3 regions of the Telluria sp. LT2P34 genome follow, and region 2 is predicted to be linked to each of the others. Evidence: predicted binding sites of a transcription regulator. Region 2 holds the regulator's gene; each other region holds the start of a gene.
What was found. The regulator sigma-54, encoded in region 2, starts transcription at its own class of promoters, with help from an activator protein. The targets are predictions, from matches to a motif close to TGGCANGNAANCTGCTTT.
Positions count from the first base shown of each region.

Region 1: a site for sigma-54 is predicted at 1,732-1,749, ahead of AC56KZ_RS20695 (methanol/ethanol family PQQ-dependent dehydrogenase). Genes of this name have one in related genera too.
Region 3: a site for sigma-54 is predicted at 2,809-2,826, ahead of AC56KZ_RS10065 (pilin). Genes of this name have one in related genera too.

Region 1 covers NZ_JCASIN010000015.1:12,272-16,714, forward strand. Annotated here, with positions in the region: gene AC56KZ_RS20695 (methanol/ethanol family PQQ-dependent dehydrogenase) at 1-1,665, opposite strand, end outside; gene AC56KZ_RS20700 (hypothetical protein) at 1,884-2,231, opposite strand; gene gfa (S-(hydroxymethyl)glutathione synthase) at 2,305-2,904, opposite strand; gene AC56KZ_RS20710 (S-(hydroxymethyl)glutathione dehydrogenase/class III alcohol dehydrogenase) at 2,940-4,046, opposite strand; gene AC56KZ_RS20715 (DUF779 domain-containing protein) at 4,043-4,438, opposite strand; gene adh (aldehyde dehydrogenase) at 4,441-4,443, opposite strand, start outside.
Region 2 covers NZ_JCASIN010000007.1:18,622-23,064, forward strand. Annotated here, with positions in the region: gene lptA (lipopolysaccharide transport periplasmic protein LptA) at 1-315, shown strand, start outside; gene lptB (LPS export ABC transporter ATP-binding protein) at 315-1,076, shown strand; gene AC56KZ_RS17305 (RNA polymerase factor sigma-54) at 1,082-2,554, shown strand; gene hpf (ribosome hibernation-promoting factor, HPF/YfiA family) at 2,619-2,972, shown strand; gene AC56KZ_RS17315 (enoyl-CoA hydratase/isomerase family protein) at 3,060-4,145, shown strand; gene rapZ (RNase adapter RapZ) at 4,158-4,443, opposite strand, start outside.
Region 3 covers NZ_JCASIN010000002.1:938,417-942,859, reverse strand. Annotated here, with positions in the region: gene AC56KZ_RS10080 (DUF2889 domain-containing protein) at 1-490, shown strand, start outside; gene sucC (ADP-forming succinate--CoA ligase subunit beta) at 566-1,735, shown strand; gene sucD (succinate--CoA ligase subunit alpha) at 1,750-2,631, shown strand; gene AC56KZ_RS10065 (pilin) at 2,891-3,337, shown strand; gene AC56KZ_RS10060 (pilin) at 3,485-3,934, shown strand; gene AC56KZ_RS10055 (flagellar brake protein) at 3,998-4,443, opposite strand, start outside.

The sequences.
Region 1 (4,443 bases), on a different contig from region 2:
AATGCCGGACAACACGCCGACATATTGCTTGCCCTTGTATTCCCAGGTGTGGACGTTGCCAATGATGCCGGACGGCGTCTTGAACTTCCACAGCTCCTTGCCGTTGAGGTCGACGGCCTTGATGTGGCCTTCCAGGGTGCCGTAGAACACGACGTCGCCGGCGGTGGAGAGCGCCCCGCTCCAGACCGAAAACTTCTCGGGCTTGGACCAGACGATCTTGCCGGTGCCCGCATCCCAGGCGATGAAGTTGCCCAGGCCGCCATGGCTGCCCGGCGCCGCATACATCGAGAGCGTCGCGCCGACATACGGCTGGCCTGCCGTGTACTCGATCTGGTAGGGCTCGTAATCCATGCAGACATGGTTAGTAGGCACATAGAACAGGCCGGTCTTGCGGTTGAAGGTAGCCGGCTGCTGGTCCTTGGTGCCGAGCGCGGACGGGCAAATGCCCTTGGAATTGAAGTCGGGACCGTTCTTTTCGGTGCTGTACTTCGCAACGACTTGCGGCCGGCCGGTTTTCATGTCGACGTGGGTCGCCCAGTTCCCCTTCGGATCGTATTTTTCAGCGATCAGCAATTCGCCGCTGACGCGATCCATCGTGTAGGCGAAGCCGTTGCGGTCGAAGTGAACCAGCGCCTTGCGCGGCTGGCCCTTGACCTTGATGTCGGCCAGGATCATTTCGTTGACGCCGTCATAATCCCACTCGTCGTGCGGCGTCATCTGGTAGACCCATTTCGCCATTCCGGTGTCGAGGTCGCGTGCGAAGATGGTCATCGACCACTTGTTGTCGCCCGGGCGCTGGCGCGGGTTCCAGGTGCTGGGGTTGCCGGTGCCGTAGTACATCAGGTTGGTCGCCGGATCGTAGCTGTACCAGCCCCAGGTCGTGCCGCCGCCCAGCTTCCACTGGTCGCCCTTCCAGCTTTTCAGCGAGGAGTCCGCGCCGATCGGCGCCATGCGGCCGTCGGTCCAGGTCATGGTTTTTGCAGGATCGACCATGAGTTCGTTGTCGGGTCCCGTGCTGTAGGCTTTCCACAGCACCTTGCCGGTATTCATGTCATGCGCAGTGATACGACCCCGCACGCCGAATTCGCCGCCACTGATGCCGGTGATGATCTTGTCCTTGAAGACATGGGGCGTATTGGTGGTGGTTTCGCCGATCTTCGGATCGCCGACCTTGTTTTTCCAGAGCTCCTTGCCGGTCTTGGCGTCGAGCGCCACCAGCGTGGTATCGGCCTGCTGCAGGAAGATCTTGCCGTTGGCATAGGCAACGCCGCGGTTGACGGTGTCGCAGCACATGACCGGGATCACGGTCGGGTCCTGCTTCGGTTCGTACTTCCAGCGGATGCTCTGGTCTTCCAGTGCGATCGCGAACACCTTGTTCGGGAAAGGACTGTGGATGTACATGGTGTCGCCGATGACCAGCGGACCGCCTTCATGGCCGCGCAGCACGCCGGTCGAGAAGGTCCAGGCCACCTGCAAGTCCCTGGCGTTCTGCGCGTTGATCTGCTTGAGCTCGCTAAACCGGTGGTTGGCAAAGTCGCCGGACTGCATCGCCCAGTTCTTCGAGTCCTTGGTCAGCTTTGCGACATCCGAATCGGCAGCCATCGCCGGTCCGGCGGCCAGTGCCAGGCATGGCCACCAGCGGATGAGTCTCTTTGCGAATGACATGATGAAGTCTCCTATGGTTTTTATAGCGGTCCGACTGGATGGAGCTGGGGATCGCCCCAGGTTTACACAGCACTAAACGTGCCAATGCGGTGCCTATGCAGTGCCAGTGCGGCGCCACTGGACCGAGGGGAGCATGGCTGTGGCACCCTGTTCAGATTCGAGACAATGCCCGCCGGGGCTTGTGTCATCCATGACGCAACACCAGGCCCGGCAGTACATCACCGCTGCGGCACGTAACACGCCTTGTTGGCGTCCGCCTGGATCGTCTTGTACTTGCCAGCCATCTCCTTTACTTGCGGCGGATCGCGAAACACCGCGCCGCGCTCGCCGGCCATGGTCTGGTTGCGCAGCGAGGTCGACATGGCGAGATAGTCGTCGTGTGTCATGGCCTTGGCGATGTAATCGATGACGCAGGAGCACTTGTAAAGGTATTCACCCTTGCTTTCGTGTTTTTGCATGCACTCCAGCACGTACTCCACGCGGCTGCTGGTCGGGAAATCGTCGGCATGGGCCGCGGGCGCGGCGGCGCCCAGGATCGACAACAGCAGCAAGTGGGATCGCTTCATACTTTTCTCCGGTGTTCGGTCATTTGCTGCGGCATGGATGGACAGGCCCACCCATGCCGCAGCGGTCAAGCCTTCAGGCTTCCTGCAGCATCCCGCGGGCCTTGGCGACATGGGTCGAGATGGCATCCATCAAGGCCGGCGACAGCGCGTCGTAGGGTGGCAAGCCGAGCTCGGTCAGCCGCGCACGCACCTCGCCCATCCGGGAAGGAGGAAAGCCGGACTCGATGATCGAGGACACGAAGGCGGCGAATTCCGGCGGCGCCCAACCGCTCTCGCGCGACAGTTCCGTGTGTACGAAGTCGAGGCCATAGAAGGGGTGCGCGTTGTTTTCGATGCGCCCATACATGTGCACGCCGCAATCGCGGCAGGCATGGCGCTGGATCGTGGCGGAAGTGTCGGCAATGACGAGCTTGTCGGCATTGGCGGTCACCTCCACCTTGTCGCGTCCGACCACGGCCACCTGGGAAAACAGTGCCCCCGACGGCTTCCAGCATTTGGTGCAGCCGCACACGTGGTTGTGCGCGACCTGGCTCGTGATGTTTACTGTGACCGGATTGGTGGCGCACTGGCAGCTCAAGGTGCCGCCCGAAAAATTCGGTACGGCCGGCTTGATGCCCTGATCCACAGCGGGATGGATTTTTACGCCGCTGTTCATCATGTTGTCATTGCTCATGTTCAGTCTCCCTGGTTGATCTGAAAAATGCCGCCTCAGTACAGCACCACCGAGCGGATCGACTGCCCGCTCTTCATCAGCTCGAAGCCCTCGTTGATGCGCTCGAGCGGCAAGGTATGCGTGATCAGGTCGTCGATATTGATCTTGCCGTCCATGTACCAGTCGACGATCTTGGGCACGTCGGTGCGCCCGCGTGCGCCGCCGAAGGCGGAACCCTTCCACTGGCGGCCCGTCACCAGCTGGAAGGGCCGTGTGCTGATTTCCTGGCCCGCCGCCGCCACGCCGATGATGAAGGACTGGCCCCAGCCCTTGTGCGTGCACTCGAGCGCCTGGCGCATCACCTGTACATTGCCGACGCACTCGAAGGAAAAATCGGCGCCGCCGTCGGTCAGCTGCACGATGTGGTCGACGAGGTTGCCGACCTCGCTCGGGTTGATGAAATGGGTCATGCCGAACTTGCGCGCCATGGTCTCGCGCGCGGGGTTGAGGTCGACGCCGATGATCTTGTCGGCGCCCACCATGCGTGCGCCCTGGATCACGTTCAGGCCGATGCCGCCCAGGCCGAACACGACGACATTCGCTCCCGCCTCGACCTTGGCCGAAAACACCACGGCGCCAACGCCGGTGGTGACGCCGCAGCCGATATAGCAGGCCTTGTCGAAGGGTGCGTCGGCGCGGATTTTGGCCAGCGCGATTTCCGGCACCACGATGTAGTTGGAAAACGTCGAGGTGCCCATGTAGTGGAACAGCTGCTGGCCGTCGAGCGAAAACCGGGAGGTCGCGTCAGGCATCAGGCCGCGGCCCTGGGTGGAGCGGATCGACTGGCACAGGTTGGTCTTGCGCGACAGGCAGAATTTGCATTGGCGGCATTCCGGGGTGTACAGCGGAATCACGTGGTCGTCGCGCTTGACCGAAGTGACGCCGGGGCCGGTCTCGAGCACGACGCCGGCGCCTTCATGGCCGAGGATGGCGGGAAAAATGCCTTCCGGGTCGGCGCCGGACAGGGTGTAGTAATCGGTATGGCAAATACCGGTGGCCTTGATTTCCACCAGCACTTCGCCGGCGCGCGGGCCCTCGAGGTCGACTTCGGCGATGGACAAGTCCTGTCCGGCTTTCCAGGCAATGGCTGCTCTCGTTTTCATGTGGCCTTCCGTGTTGTAAAGGATTGCAGCTCAGCATCCTCGAACAGGCGCGAGCGGGTCAGGAAGCGTTGCCCGGTCCCGTTATCGAGCGAGAACATGCCGCCGTTACCCGGCACCACGTCGATGATGAGCTGGGTATGCTCCCAGTAAGCAAACTGTTCGGCCCCCATATAGAAGGGCGTGCCATCGAGGCTGCCGAGGCAGACGTCGGTGTCGCTGATGGCGAATTCGCCGGCCGGGTAGCACATCGGGGCGCTGCCGTCGCAGCAGCCGCCGGACTGAAAGAACATGAGCGGGCCGTGGCGCGCGCGCAGCTGGCCAATGAAGGCCAGGGCGGCGGCGGTGGCGCAGACCCGCTCGGGTGCGCCGTTCATCGGGCTGTCGGCCGGCATGGTCA
Region 2 (4,443 bases):
GGGCGCGTGGCGACCTTCCGCCAGAAGCGCGACGGCGGGCCGGACCTGTGGATGGAAGGCCAGGCCGAGCGCATCGAATATGAAGAGCGCGAAGAGGTGGTCAAGCTGTTCTCGAAAGCGGTCGTCAAGGAACTCGAAGGCGGGCGCATGACGAATGAACTCGTCGGCCCCTTCATCTCTTACGACAACCGGCGCGAAGTGGCCGCCGTGCGCAACGACGCCAGCGGCCAGACCAAGGCCGGCGGCGGGCGCGGCACCCTGATCATCGCGCCGCGCCGTACGGCAGCGCCCGCGGTAGCGGCAGGAAAAAAATAATGAAGGATGACCGCGACACGCGCAGCACCCTGGTCGTACGGGGCCTGCAGAAAAGCTACGGCAAGCGCCTGGTCGTGCGCGACGTGTCGCTCGAAGTGGGCTGCGGCGAAGTCGTCGGCCTGCTCGGGCCGAACGGCGCCGGCAAGACGACCTCGTTCTACATGATCGTCGGCCTGGTGCCGTCCGACGCCGGCACCATCGAAATCAACGGCGCCGACATTTCCAGCCTGCCGATCCACCGGCGCGCGGTGATGGGCCTGTCCTACCTGCCGCAGGAAGCGTCGGTGTTTCGCAAGCTGACCGTGGAAGACAACATCCGCGCCGTGCTGGAACTGCAGCGCACCGATGAGGGCAAGCCGCTGACCAAGGCGGCGATCAACGAGCGGCTCGATTCGCTGTTGGCCGAACTGCAGATCGAGAAGCTGCGCGAGAACCAGGCGCTGTCCTTGTCGGGCGGCGAGCGGCGGCGCGTCGAGATCGCACGCGCGCTGGCCACCAATCCCCGCTTCGTGCTGCTCGACGAACCCTTTGCCGGCGTCGACCCGATCGCTGTGATCGAGATCCAGCGCATCGTGCGCTTCCTGAAGGAGCGCGGCATCGGCGTCCTGATCACCGACCACAATGTGCGCGAAACGCTCGGCATCTGCGACCGCGCCTACATCATCAACCAGGGCGCCGTGCTGGCCTCGGGCCGCCCTGACGACATCATCGCCGACGAATCGGTACGACGTGTCTACCTCGGCGAACACTTCCGCATGTAGGTATCATGAAACAATCCCTGCAACTACGGACTTCGCAGCACCTGGCGCTCACGCCGCAGCTACAGCAGTCGATCCGCCTGCTGCAGCTGTCCACGATCGAACTGCAGCAGGAGCTCGAGCAGATCCTGTCGGATAATCCCTTGCTCGAGCGGATCGACGACCCGCTCGACAATTCCGTGCGCCTGTTGTCCGACGGCGCCATCAACGACGCGCCCGCCCAGCCGCCGGATGCGCCGGCGCCAGGCGGAGAAGAACCCGCGGCCCCGGCAGAGGGCGCCGATGCGGCGGAGGGCGGCGGCGAGGTCGAGCGCGGCGAGGCCGATGCCGACTGGGGCGACGCGCCGCGCGCGCCGGGCAGCGACGGCGACGACGATGGCCGCCCCCAGCTGGGCGCTATCGGCGTCACGCTGCGCGAGCACCTGTCGGAGCAGATCCGGGTCACGGGCGCGAGCGTGCGCGACCGCGCGCTGGCCGAACTGGTGATCGACGCCATCGACGACAACGGCTATCTCGACGAACCGCTCGACGAAATCCTGGCGCGCCTGCCCGAAGAGCTGGAAGTGGACATGGACGAAATGCGCTGCGCGCTGGCGCTGGTGCAAAGCCTCGATCCGGTCGGCGTCGGCGCGCGCAGCGCCAGCGAGTGCCTGGCGCTGCAGATCCGGCAAATGCCGGGCGTGCCGATGGTCACGCGGCGCATGGCCCTGAAGATCGTCGAGGGCTACCTGACCTGGTTCGCCCAGCGCGAATTCAACAAGCTGAAAAAGGCGCTCGATTGCGATGACGAAGACCTGCGCGAAGCGCAAGCCGTGATTCGCCAGTGCAATCCGCATCCGGGTGCGGCTTTTGCGTCGAGCACCTCGGACTACGTGGTGCCGGACGTCATTGTGCGCAAGACGGGCACCGGCTGGAGCGTGACGCTGAATGGCGAAGTGATGCCGCGCCTGCGCGTGAACAATGTCTACGCGGCACTGCTGAAGCAGGGCAAGGGCGAAGGACAGATGAGCGCGCAGTTGCAGGAAGCGAAGTGGCTGATCAAAAATATGCGCCAGCGTTTCGACACGATCCTGCGTGTTTCGCAGGCCATCGTCGAGCGTCAGCGCAACTTTTTCAGCCATGGCGCGGTTGCCATGCGTCCCCTTGTGCTGCGCGAGATTGCTGATACACTAGGTCTGCACGAGAGCACCATTTCTCGCGTAACCACTCAGAAATTCATGCTAACCCCGCACGGCATGTTTGAGCTGAAGTATTTCTTCGGAAGCCATGTCGCCACCGAAGCGGGGGGCGAAGCCTCTTCGACGGCGATCCGGGCGCTCATCGCGCAACTGACAGGAGCAGAAGACCCAAGGAACCCATTATCCGACAGCAAGATCGCGGAAATGCTCGGTGAACAAGGAATGGTCATCGCGCGCCGAACGGTTGCGAAATACCGCGAGGCACTTAAAATTCCTCCAGTCAGTCTCCGCAAATCCTTGTAACAGCGGCCAGCCACGCGCGACCCAAGCGCGCTGTGTGAGCCGTTTCTTTTTCAAAGGAGTGTGTATGAATCTCACTATCAGCGGTCACCACCTCGACGTTACACCCGCCATCCGTGAATACGTACAGAACAAGCTGGAACGCATCACCCGCCATTTCGATCAAGTGATTGACTCCCACGTCATCCTCGCCATCGACAACCTCACCGAAAAAGACAAAAGGCAAAAAGCCGAAATCAACCTGCGCGTCTCGGGGAAGATGGTGCACGTGGAAAGTGTGGCGCAAGATCTGTATGCCGCGATCGACTTGCTGATGGACAGGCTCGATCGCCAAGTCATGAAGTACAAGAGCATCATGCAAAACCATAGTCACGAGTCGCTCAAGCGACGACCTGAAGGCGGAGAGGCTGTTGCTGCCTGATCGGCAACGAAGCACCGTCTAATAAGGGCGCCGGAAGGCGCCCTTTTCAGTTGGTAGAATGGTGATTTTCCCACAAGCCCAACCACCATGACCGACCATGTCCTGACCCGCGTTGCCAACGGCACCGGCGTGATTACCCTCGACCGCCCCAAGGCCCTCAACTCGCTGTCGCTCGCCATGGTGCGGCGCCTGAGCGCAACCCTGCTTGCCTGGCGCGACGACGCCGCGGTCGAGGCCGTCGTGATCACCAGCAGCAGCGAAAAAGCCTTGTGTGCCGGCGGCGACATCCGCTTCTTCCACGAGGCGGGCCACGCGGCGCCGACCGGCGGCAGCGCACTGCTGGAAGACTTTTTTACGGAAGAATACGCGCTGAACCACCTGGTTCATTTTTATCCGAAGCCGTATATCGCGCTGATGGACGGGGTGGTGATGGGCGGCGGCATGGGCATAGCCCAGGGCGGACCCGCCACCGGCCTGCGCATCGTCACCGACCGCACGAAAATGGCGATGCCGGAAGTGAACATCGGTTTGTTCCCGGACGTCGGCGGCAGCCATTTCCTGTCGCACGCGCCTGGGCAACTGGGCAACTACCTGGGCCTCACCGGCCTCACGATCGGCGCCGCCGACGCTGTATATGTGGGGCTGGCCGACGTGTTCGTGCCGGGCGCCCAGCTGGCTGAACTGAACGCGCTGATCGAGACGACGCCCGGGGCCGAGCTGGCGGGCGCCATCCGCGCATTCGGCGCGCGCTTCTTCGATGCCCTTGGGCCGAGCGCTTTGGAGGCGGCGCGCAGCACGATCGATGCGCACTTCGGTGCCGACTCGGTGGCGGCGATCATGCGCTCACTCGAGGGCGACGCCGCCCCGTTCGCGCAGAAGGCACTGGCCGCGATGCGCCAGCGCTCGCCGCTCCTGATGTGCGTGACGCGCGAGATGCTGCTGCGCGGCGCCGGGCTGGGCGTGGCCGATTGCCTGCGCATGGAACGCGCACTGGTGCGCCGCAATTTCGAGCACGGCGAAGTACTCGAAGGCGTGCGCGCGCTGGTGATCGACAAGGACAACGCACCAAAATGGAATCCGCCGGCGATCGAGGACGTGACGCCGGAGATGGTGGCGCGCTTTTTTGAACCGGTATGGCCGGAGTATGCGCATCCGCTGCGCTACCTGGACTGACCGGTAACGGGCCTACGACTGCTCGCGATGCCGCAGCACGACCCGCTCGGACTCGCCGAAATACGCCGCCAGGCGCTCGGCCATGTACACCGAGCGATGCTGGCCGCCGGTGCAGCCGACCGCCACCGTCAGGTAGCTGCGGTTGTCGGTCTTGAACGAAGGCAGCCATTTCTCGACGAACTGGCGGATATCATTGAGCATTTCGCCGGCGCTCGGCTGGGCGTCGAGGAAGGCGATCACGGGCGCGTCCTTGCCCGTCAGCGGGCGCAGGGTATGGTCGTAATACGGATTCGGGATG
Region 3 (4,443 bases), on a different contig from region 2:
CGATGGCCTGTGGGATCTCGACGCCCGCATCCGCGACATCAAGGCACGCGACATCGTCTTGGCTTCCGGCAACCGTCCCGCCGGCACCGCCGTGCACGACCTGAGCCTGCGCATCACGGTCAACCGCGCGCTCGACATCGTCGGCGCCGAAGCCGCGTCGGACGCCGTGCCTTATCCCGGCTACTGCGACGTCATCGGCCCCGCCTATCAAAAGCTGGTTGGCCTGTCGCTCACCAAACATTTCCGGCTGCACCTGAAAGACCGCCTCTCTGGCGTGCTCGGTTGCACCCACCTGACCGAACTGGCGCAGGTTTTGCCCACCGCGGCAATCCAGGCCTTCGCCGATGACGAATTCGAGACGCGCAGCGCCGCCAATGACAGCGATGCCATGCGTCCGTACGAGATCGACCGCTGCCACGCACTGCGCGCAGACGGCCCTGCCGTAGCAAAGTATTATCCGCGCTGGGTGATCAAGGCCATTGCGGGTTAAACTTCGGGGTTAACAATCGATGTCGAAGTTTTTCAGTTAATTAACTAAATCAGTAACAGAAGAAGGGAAGCCAGCATGAAAATCCATGAGTATCAGGGCAAAGAAATCCTCCGAAAGTTCGGAGTGACGGTTCCGCGCGGCATTCCGTGCATGTCGGTCGATGAGGCCGTCAAGGCAGCTGAAGAGCTGGGCGGCCCGGTCTGGGTAGTCAAGGCGCAGATCCATGCTGGCGGCCGTGGCAAGGGCGGCGGCGTCAAGGTCGCCAAGTCGCTCGAGCAGGTCCGCGAATACGCGGAGCAGATCATGGGCATGCAGCTCATCACGCACCAGACTGGTCCTGAAGGCCAGAAAGTGCGTCGCCTGCTGGTCGAAGAAGGCGCCGACATCAAGAAGGAACTGTACGTCTCGATGGTCACCGACCGTATTTCGCAGCGCGTCGTGCTGATGGCCTCGTCGGAAGGCGGCATGGACATCGAAGAAGTCGCCCACAGCAATCCGGAAAAAATCCACTCGATCGCGATCGACCCGGCCGTCGGCCTGACCGACGCCGAAGCCGACGAGATCTCGACCAAGATCGGCGTGCCTGCCGAATCGCTGGCCGACGCCCGCACCCAGCTCAAGGGCCTGTACCAGGCTTACTGGGAAACCGATTCGTCGCTGGCTGAAATCAACCCGCTGATCCTGACCGGTTCGGGCAAGGTCATCGCCCTCGATGCGAAGTTCAACTTCGACTCGAACGCACTGTACCGCCAGCCGGAAATCGTCGCCTACCGCGACCTGGACGAAGAAGATCCAGCCGAAGTCGAAGCATCGAAGTTCGACCTGGCCTACATTTCGCTCGACGGCAACATCGGCTGCCTCGTGAACGGCGCCGGCCTGGCCATGGCCACCATGGACACCATCAAGCTGTTCGGCGGCGAGCCGGCCAACTTCCTGGACGTGGGCGGCGGTGCGACGGCTGAGAAAGTCACCGAAGCATTCAAGATCATGTTGAAGAACCCTGGCCTGAAAGCCATCCTGGTCAACATCTTCGGCGGCATCATGCGTTGCGACGTCATCGCCGAAGGCGTGATCACCGCATCGAAGGCCGTGTCGCTGCAGGTACCGCTGGTCGTGCGCATGAAGGGCACCAACGAAGACCTGGGCAAGAAGATGCTGGCCGACTCCGGTCTGCCGATCATCGCTGCCGATACGATGGAAGATGCAGCCAAGGCCGTCGTCGCCGCTGCAGCTGGTAAAGCCTAATTCAAGGAATAAAAATGTCGATCCTGATCAACAAAGATACTAAAGTCATTACCCAGGGTATCACCGGCAAGACCGGTCAGTTCCATACCCGCATGTGCCGCGACTACGCGAACGGCAAAGCCGCTTTCGTCGCTGGCGTGAACCCGAAGAAGGCCGGCGAAGACTTCGAGGGCATCCCGATCTACGCCAACGTGGCGGAAGCCAAAGCGGCTACCGGCGCCAACGTGTCGGTCATCTACGTGCCGCCGGCAGGCGCAGCCGCCGCTATCTGGGAAGCCGTCGAAGCCGACCTGGACCTGGCAATCTGCATCACCGAAGGCATTCCAGTGCGTGACATGATGGCCTTGAAGGACCGCATGGCCAAAGCCGGCTCGAAGACCTTGCTGCTGGGCCCGAACTGCCCAGGCCTGATCACCCCGGACGAAATCAAGATCGGCATCATGCCGGGTCACATCCACAAGAAGGGCCGCATCGGCGTCGTCTCGCGTTCGGGCACCCTGACTTATGAAGCAGTCGGTCAGCTGACCGCACTGGGCCTGGGCCAGTCGTCGGCAGTCGGCATCGGCGGCGATCCGATCAACGGTCTGAAGCACATCGACGTGATGCGCATGTTCAACGACGATCCTGATACCGACGCGGTCATCATGATCGGCGAAATCGGCGGACCGGACGAGGGAAATGCCGCGTACTGGATCAAGGACAACATGAAGAAGCCGGTCGTCTGCTTCATCGCCGGTGTCACCGCTCCTCCAGGCAAGCGCATGGGCCACGCCGGTGCGCTGATCTCGGGCGGCGCCGACACCGCGCAAGCCAAGCTGGACATCATGGAAGAGTGCGGCATCAAGGCCACCAAGAACCCGTCGGAAATGGCGCGCCTGCTGAAGGCCATGCTGTAATACCGATGCGTTGTTGTTGAAAGAAGGGAGCCTGCGGGCTCCCTTTTTTTGTCTCACCTTAAGTTTCCTGACGGAAATTGCTCATCAGGTGACAATTTTTGTCAGCCTGCACCGCATGCAGGACGCATTTTGTCGGTATTGTTGTATGGAAACTACCAAAACGGGGGGTAAACGGGCTGGCACGGCGCTTGCAATAAGAAGAACGTGGCACCAAGCAAAGCACCAAATAACCCCAAACACCCTGACCTGGAGATACACCATGAAATCGATGAAAATTGTCAAGAAGACCCAAGCCGGCTTCACCCTGATCGAGTTGATGATCGTTGTTGCAATTATCGGCATCCTGGCCGCAGTGGCGATCCCGAACTACCAGAACTACACCGCAAAATCGAAGTTCAGCGCTGCCCTGGCTGAAGTGTCGGCCGGCAAAGTTGGCTACGATGCCAAGCTGAACGATGGCGAGAACATCACTGCCGCTGCCGATGCAGGCCTGTCCGCCACCAAGACCGCAAACTGCACCTTTGCAGCGATCACCGCCAACGGCGGCCTGACCTGCACGATCGAAGCCGGTCCTTCGACCGTCGCCGGCAAGGTCATTACCCTGACCCGCGGCGCTGATGGCTGGACCTGCGGCGCCAACGTCGATACGAAGTTCATCGGCAAAGGCACCTGCACCGCTGCTGCTGCCGCTCCAGCCACCCCTTAATCCCGGCTGAGCTATCCCAAAGAACCCCGCTTCGGCGGGGTTTTTTCTTTTCCACCGCAAAACCTACCCGCGCACGATAATGCCATCGCAAGGCTCCGGCCAGACGCCCATCCATAATTTGCGCTCCCAACCAGTCCCGGAGGAACCATGAAAGCGATGAACACCGTGCGAAAAACGCAAGCAGGCTTTACCCTGATCGAGTTGATGGTCGTCGTTGCCATCATCGGCCTGCTGGCCTCGATTGCGATTCCCTATTATCAGGAATACGTTGCCAAGGCCAAGTTCGGCGCCGCGCTGGCGGAAGTTTCGGCAGGCAAGGTCGTCATCAGCACCAGGATCAACGACGGCATCGACGTCAAGACGCCCGAAGAGATCGGCTTGTCGAAAGACCCTACCGCCCATTGCGTCTTCGGCGCCACGGCCGACGCCGCCGCGGCCAGCTTGAGCTGCAAGATTGTCGCCGGCCCCACCGTCGTGCGCGACCAGACGATTACGCTCACCCGCAATGCGGCGACCGGCGCCTGGAGCTGCAGTGCGAACACAATCCCGCAGAACGTGATTGGGCCGACAGGCTTATGTATCGGTAAAGCGGTCTAACACCGCATTGCATAAAAAAACTCCCCGCTTGCGGCCGCAAGCGGGGAGTTTTTCGATGCGCAATTACACGATTTTTTGCCGGTCCGCCAGCAGCGCCTCGTAGGTCATGTTTTGCAGCAGGGTGTAATGCCCTGCATCGAGGTCAATGAACTGCATGCCATAAGTAAACAGCTCGGAGTCGTCCGGCGCTTTCGATACGTTCACGTTGCGAATCGCCGCCCGCGCCGAAATGCGTACTTCCTGGTCGTCCGGCGGCGCCTTCAACAAAAACTCCAGCGCGATCTTCGCTTCGTCGACTGGCAGCCGGCTGCTTGACACCACCAGCGCACCGCTGACCGACAGGTTCAGGATCGTGCAGGGCAGGGGGCGGCCATGCGTGCTGCTGCCCGTCAAATGGGCAGGCAGGTCGACCTTGACCCGCATCGCGGTGCGCAGGCTCGTGCCCTGGATGGTCTTCGGGAAGGACACATGCACATACAGCAGGGGCCGTCCGAATACGCGTTCGACCG